DNA from 2 places in the Paenibacillus sp. PastF-3 genome. Region 1 is predicted to be linked to the other one. Evidence: a T-box and tRNA genes for the amino acid it is inferred to sense, from the RefSeq annotation. Region 1 holds a T-box; the other holds one or more tRNA genes.

The links. The T-box of region 1 lies ahead of pheS (phenylalanine--tRNA ligase subunit alpha). A T-box ahead of a tRNA ligase gene usually reads a tRNA of that ligase, here a tRNA-Phe.
Region 2: it has a tRNA-Phe gene. The T-box ahead of pheS (phenylalanine--tRNA ligase subunit alpha) is inferred to sense a tRNA for this amino acid. The anticodon was not compared.

The regions. Positions count from the first base shown of each region.
Region 1 is NZ_JARXWM010000007.1:85,729-88,991, reverse strand. It holds gene M2444_RS15610 (hypothetical protein) at 1-772, opposite strand, end outside; T-box leader at 1,042-1,328, shown strand; gene pheS (phenylalanine--tRNA ligase subunit alpha) at 1,389-2,423, shown strand; gene pheT (phenylalanine--tRNA ligase subunit beta) at 2,761-3,263, shown strand, end outside.
Region 2 is NZ_JARXWM010000005.1:345-3,607, reverse strand. It holds gene M2444_RS11795 (ABC transporter ATP-binding protein) at 1-353, opposite strand, end outside; gene M2444_RS11790 (PucR family transcriptional regulator) at 468-1,562, opposite strand; tRNA gene M2444_RS11785 (tRNA-Lys) at 1,712-1,784, opposite strand; tRNA gene M2444_RS11780 (tRNA-Tyr) at 1,790-1,875, opposite strand; tRNA gene M2444_RS11775 (tRNA-Phe) at 1,885-1,957, opposite strand; tRNA gene M2444_RS11770 (tRNA-Asp) at 2,024-2,101, opposite strand; tRNA gene M2444_RS11765 (tRNA-Thr) at 2,115-2,190, opposite strand; tRNA gene M2444_RS11760 (tRNA-Val) at 2,223-2,298, opposite strand; tRNA gene M2444_RS11755 (tRNA-Met) at 2,307-2,383, opposite strand; tRNA gene M2444_RS11750 (tRNA-Ser) at 2,415-2,506, opposite strand; partial or broken rRNA gene M2444_RS11745 (23S ribosomal RNA) at 2,589-3,263, opposite strand, start outside.

The sequences.
Region 1 (3,263 bases):
TTTTTTCTTGTGGCTGTACTTTGTAGTTGCTGCTCGCGTCATCAAGCGTTAATTCAAATACAGATCCGCCTGCGGATGCGAGGTATCCCTTAAGTCCAGGATCACTTAGCACTTTGGTTCCTTGATTGGTTAAGCTCACACCTACTTTGGCGTATACCTTACCGTTATATTTGTAAATTTGCAGACTTTCTGTTTGGGTTGTTACGGGTTGATTATTCAAGGTTATTTTTTTGCTTTGCCCTCTAGCGACCGCTTGTGAAAAAGTTGCAGGTAGGGTGAAAGTACCCAGCTTCTTTTGATAATCGGTACTGCTGAAATCCCAACCAAAGACTGAAATCTTAACGCCTTTTAAAGAGGTGGATTTACCGATGTTTACATAATAGGTTACGGATTGACTGCTTTTGGAGGCTATGGACTTGATAGTTGCACTGCTGGTTACTGGGCTCCCTTGGATAACCGTTCCTCCGGCAGTAGTTACCTTAGAGAAATAGTCCACCAGATTGATGCTGCTTCCGCTCCCATTGTAATAGCTGAGGGTGTATGTAAGAATATTGCCGCCATCCTGAGTTAAAAAGCCTACATCGCTCAGCTTCACGCTTACGTTACTCTTTAAAGCTATCGAGCCGAGTTTATCCAGAGTGGATACGGTGGTGGTTGCCGTTTTGGTGGATGTACTAGTCGTTGATGCAGCGTATGCTCCATACGCTGAAGCTTGACTCAGAACGGCTGCGCTAAGTATGATCCCAGCGACTTTTGTTCTTCGTGCATGCATGTAATTCCCTCCCGGTATGAAAGTCCTTGTACTATGAAGGTGGTTTATGATGGAGTACAACCATGCCTTCTTAATAATGGAAATTATCAAGCTCCGCTGAACGTTAGCTGAAAAAAAGTCCCCGGAACGGCTCTGAACCTTAAAGCCAGCTTAAAGCCAGATAAAAATTGCCCTAATTATGCTTGAACTTGTCAAAACGACAGATTTTGCATATAATAAACAGACATATCTCTTGCATAAAAGAGATACCTGACAATTAGATTGAATTGTAAAATGCAGTGATGGAGAAGAGTACACAGTGCCTGACTTACAGGGAGGAGACGCCGGTGATTGAGAGCGTTTCTAGGAAACAGAGCTGTCGAAGTTCACTCCGGAGCAGTTCCTTGAATTCCTTAAGATTGCCTTGTAAGGAAGCGTAGGGGAAACCGGTCACAGACCGTTATTTCTGTATAAAGTGAGATAGGTATCTGTCCAGCCAAAAGAGGGAATGAAGCTCTTATGGGGAACAGATCAGCTTGTCTAACAAGGGTGGTACCACGGTCTTTTCGTCCCTTACCGGGAGGAAAGGCCTTTTTTTGTTGAACTAGACAATGATTGAAGGGGGCTGTACACGGCCATGAAAGAGAAGTTGGAAGCATTGAAGGTTGAGGCGCTGGCTAAGTTGCAGGAGGTTATGGATCCACAGGTTTTGAATGACCTAAGAGTGAAATACCTCGGTAAAAAAGGCGAGCTTACAGAAGTTCTGCGTGGTATGGGAGGACTTAGTGCTGAGGAGCGTCCGGTTATCGGGCAAGTAGCGAATCAGGTGCGTAGTGCGATTGAGGAGATTATTGGAGCGAAGCAAGAAGCTTTTCAACAGCAAGAGACTCAGCAACGTCTGCAGGCTGAAAAAGTAGACGTAACATTGCCGGGTCGCCGCATGCAGCAAGGGGGCATTCACCCGCTTAGCAGAGTGGTTCAGGAAATTGAGGATATTTTCATTGGTATGGGCTACCGTGTGGCTGAAGGTCCGGAAGTGGAGACCGATTATTATAACTTTGAAGCCCTAAATCTGCCTAAAAATCACCCGGCACGCGATATGCAGGACTCCTTTTATTTAACGGATGACCTGCTTATGCGTACTCAAACGTCTCCGGTACAGATTCGTACTATGCAGGCTATGAACGGTGAAGTTCCAGTTAAAATCATTTGCCCGGGTAAAGTATTCCGCCGCGATGATGACGATGCAACGCATTCCTTCCAGTTCCATCAAATTGAAGGTTTGGTTATCGGAAGTAACATTCGGATGAGTGATCTGAAAGGCACCTTGCAGCAATTCGTACAAGAGATGTTCGGCCCGAATACAGACATTCGTCTTCGTCCGAGCTTCTTCCCATTCACCGAGCCAAGCGTTGAAGTGGACGTAAGCTGCTTCAAATGTGGCGGCGATGGCTGCAGACTGTGCAAGCAAAGCGGATGGTTAGAAATCCTTGGTGCCGGCATGGTGCATCCAAACGTTCTGAAAATGGGTGGCTATGATCCTGCTAAGTATAGCGGCTTCGCATTTGGTATGGGTGTTGAGCGGATTGCTATGCTTAAATACGGCATCGATGACATCCGTCATTTCTATAACAACGATATGAGTTTTGTAAAGCAATTCAAGGGCGTTTAGATTTTTGGTGGGCGAGCTGGCTTGCGGGTTAGGAGGATGGATTTTGGAGCATTTGATTTCATGTTGTAAAAACCCTATTAAGCTAGGATCGGAAAGGAATTTTGGAACTGTAGGAGCGATAGCGACCGCCTTTGTCCCCGGATTTCCACCGCGAAGAGCGGTTTAGATCAAGAAATCTGGGGACAACAGCGGCCGGAAGTCCAAAGATTCCTTGCAGGGACCGCTCTTAATAGTGTTTTGTAGTTGAAATTGAGAGCTCTTAATCAAGCATCCCACAGGAAGCAGATCGAACGGCAAGTAGATAAATACATCTGAAACATAAAGGAAGTGAGCGGACATGAAAGTATCAACCGGATGGTTGGCTGATTATACATCGATTGAAGGAGTAACCGCCGAAAAGCTAGCGGAGAAGATTACCGCTGCCGGTATTGAAATTGACGGAGTAGAGCGCCGCAATAAAGGGATTTCCGGTATCGTAACCGGCTATGTGAAATCGAAAGAAAAACATCCTGATGCGGATAAACTGAACGTATGTATCGTGGATGCAGGTCAAGGTGAAGATCTGCAAATCGTCTGTGGCGCAAAAAATGTGGCTGCGGGACAAACCGTTCCTGTAGCTCTTGTTGGCGCTAAGCTTCCAGGTCTGGATATCAAAAAAGCGAAGCTGCGCGGGGTATTATCACAAGGGATGATCTGCTCGGCTAAAGAATTGGGACTCAATGATAAATTGCTTCCTAAAGAGCAACAAGAAGGAATTCTTGTACTTCCTGAAGGTACAGAGATCGGTCAAGATATTTCAAAGTTGCTGGGTCTAGATGATGAAATTCTGGAATTCGATCT
Region 2 (3,263 bases), on a different contig from region 1:
TCGCGAACTTTCTTGTCGATTTCATCCTTCTTCACTTTACGAAGTTTCAAACCGAAAGCCATGTTTTGGTATACGCTCATATGCGGATACAGGGCGTAGGATTGGAATACCATCGCGATATCGCGGTCTTTAGGTGCAACGTCATTAACTACACGATCGCCAATGTACATTTTACCTTCGGAGATTTCTTCCAAACCAGCGATCATACGCAAAGTTGTGGATTTACCGCAACCGGAAGGTCCAACCAATACTAGAAATTCCTTATCTTTAATATCAAGATTGATATCGATTACTGTTGCTTTATCTGAACCCGGGTATTTTTTGAAAATATGCTCTAAACGTACGCCTGCCATTGTATTTCCCCCTCGAGTTAATTATTAATTAGTTAATATAAAAATTCTGCTTCCTTGTACATTTATATTACCCCAGTCGGGACACTATGGCTATTTGTAAGGTTCACAAAAAACCTATTTCCTTTTCGTCACTTTATACAAAAGCATAGTAAGCTTCACAATAGCAGCGTCCCCAAAGCTTCGTACATCTGCTCCGGTCTCTTGTTTTATCTTATCCAGACGGTAGAGCAGCGTATTCCGATGGATATACAACTTCTTGGCGGTTTCACTTACATTACAGTCCATCTCAAAAAAAGTCTCCAAAGTCAGCAGCATTTCTTTATCTGATAGTACAGAGGAATAGTCACCAATTTGTCCAAGCAACTGTTTGCGGCGTACATCAGGAATGCTGTTAACCAGACGTTCCAAATGCAGCTCCCAAGGTAAATGAATATACTCTCCTACTTGAAAAATACGACCGAGTACAATGGTCTCCCTGAGCAGAGCTACAGATCCAGTCAATCCCTTAACAGGGACCATAGCTCGAGCTACTGCCAAATGGAATACCCCTACCCATTCACTAGCTATCAGCTCATGTAACCCCATACTAGTCTGTGCTAGAAGATCATCTACACTCTCTTCTTCATCATCCTTATCATCCCCGCCCGTAAGTAATTCTTTACGAGCTAATATTAACCATTCCTTCTCTTGAAGGGGAATGAGCAGAATTTCGTTCTCAAAATAGCTGCGCAGTAATTTCATCAGTGAACGGTAAGAGATCTGTGGACTATGCGCAATCTCACTACTAAGGAGGAATGGAATCATATCTCCGAACAGACGTCCCTTTAGGGTGATCTCATCGGGAATTTCAGTGTCATTCTTCTCTTGCTCTAGCTCCGTGTTCAACCAAGCGCCAAGCTGCCGCGCCTCCACTTCACCTTCTTCTCTAAGCCCTGTAGCTTTAAGTGCAATAGCAAAATTTCGAACTGCATAGTTGACCAGTTGTACTTCCAGAGAGGTAAGCCCCTCCATTTCTACCCAAACAGCGGTTATACGTCCGTCACTCTCATACAAAGGTGCCCAGAGATGACCCTCATGGATTACCAGCTGATCCTGTCCTTCTAATCCCATGCTAAAAAGAGAAGCTGAATGTTGCCTCCCTAACTGCTTGATTCCGGTTCTCTTTCCGGTGAGCTGCTCTAATTTTTTCCGCAATGTCTCACTATCCATAGTCACCATGCTCCACCACTTTTGCTCTTTTCGCCTATTTTAGCATATTCTCTTATATTATGTTAATCGCTTCAGTAGCGCGCTGCTATAATACAACCATAAAACACAAAAAAAGCCACCACCCTAAGGTGATGACTTTCTGTTTGGGATGAGCCATGAAGGACTCGAACCTTCGACACCCTGATTAAAAGTCAGGTGCTCTACCAACTGAGCTAATGGCTCATAAATGGTGGGGGATGATGGATTCGAACCACCGAACACGTACGTGAGCAGATTTACAGTCTGATGCGTTTGGCCACTTCGCTAATCCCCCAGGGAAAAGTGGCTCGAGACGGATTCGAACCGCCGACACGAGGATTTTCAGTCCTCTGCTCTACCGACTGAGCTATCGAGCCATATTAAATTGACATAAAAATAAAGTGGTAGCATTAAACTTCCCACCCTAGTTTTGTGGAAAAAAATGGCGGAACCGACGAGATTCGAACTCGCGATCTCCTGCGTGACAGGCAGGCATGTTAGGCCAACTACACCACGGTTCCGCATTGATAATAATGGTGCCGGCGAGAGGACTTGAACCCCCAACCTACTGATTACAAGTCAGTTGCTCTACCAGTTGAGCTACACCGGCACGGTGTGAAATAGATCCTAAAGAGATAAAAATGGTGGAGGCTGAGGGGATCGAACCCCCGACCCTCTGCTTGTAAGGCAGATGCTCTCCCAGCTGAGCTAAGCCTCCAGGTATTATGGTAGCGGCGAAGGGGATCGAACCCCCGACCTCACGGGTATGAACCGTACGCTCTAGCCAGCTGAGCTACACCGCCACAATAATTTAGAAATGCTATGGATTGAAAATGGCGGAGAGAGTGGGATTCGAACCCACGCACCGCTTACGCAGTCTAACCCCTTAGCAGAGGGTCCCCTTATAGCCACTTGGGTATCTCTCCAAACGATATCAGTACCACAGCAATCCAAACAGGAATTTGACTCCCTGAAAACTGAATCCGAATTGAATTTGCGTTTTAAGTATAGGATAAGCCCTCGACCGATTAGTATTGGTCAGCTCCATGCATTACTGCACTTCCACCTCCAACCTATCTACCTCGTCGTCTTCAAGGGGTCTTACTAATTGGGAAATCTCATCTTGAGGGGGGCTTCACGCTTAGATGCTTTCAGCGCTTATCCCGTCCGTACGTAGCTACCCAGCCATGCTTCTGGCGAAACAACTGGTGCACCAGCGGTACGTCCATCCCGGTCCTCTCGTACTAAGGACAGCTCCTCTCAAATTTCCTGCGCCCACGACAGATAGGGACCGAACTGTCTCACGACGTTCTGAACCCAGCTCGCGTACCGCTTTAATGGGCGAACAGCCCAACCCTTGGGACCTACTTCAGCCCCAGGATGCGATGAGCCGACATCGAGGTGCCAAACCTCCCCGTCGATGTGGACTCTTGGGGGAGATAAGCCTGTTATCCCCAGGGTAGCTTTTATCCGTTGAGCGATGGCCCTTCCATGCGGTACCACCGGATCACTAAGTCCGACTTTCGTCCCTGCTCGACTTGTAGGTCTCGCAGTCAAGCTCCCTTATGCCTTTGCACTCTTCGAATGATTTCCAACCATTCTGAGGGAACCTTGGAACGCCTCCGTTACTCTTTAGGAGGCGACCGCCCCAGTCAAACTGCCCGCCTGACACGGTCCCCGTAC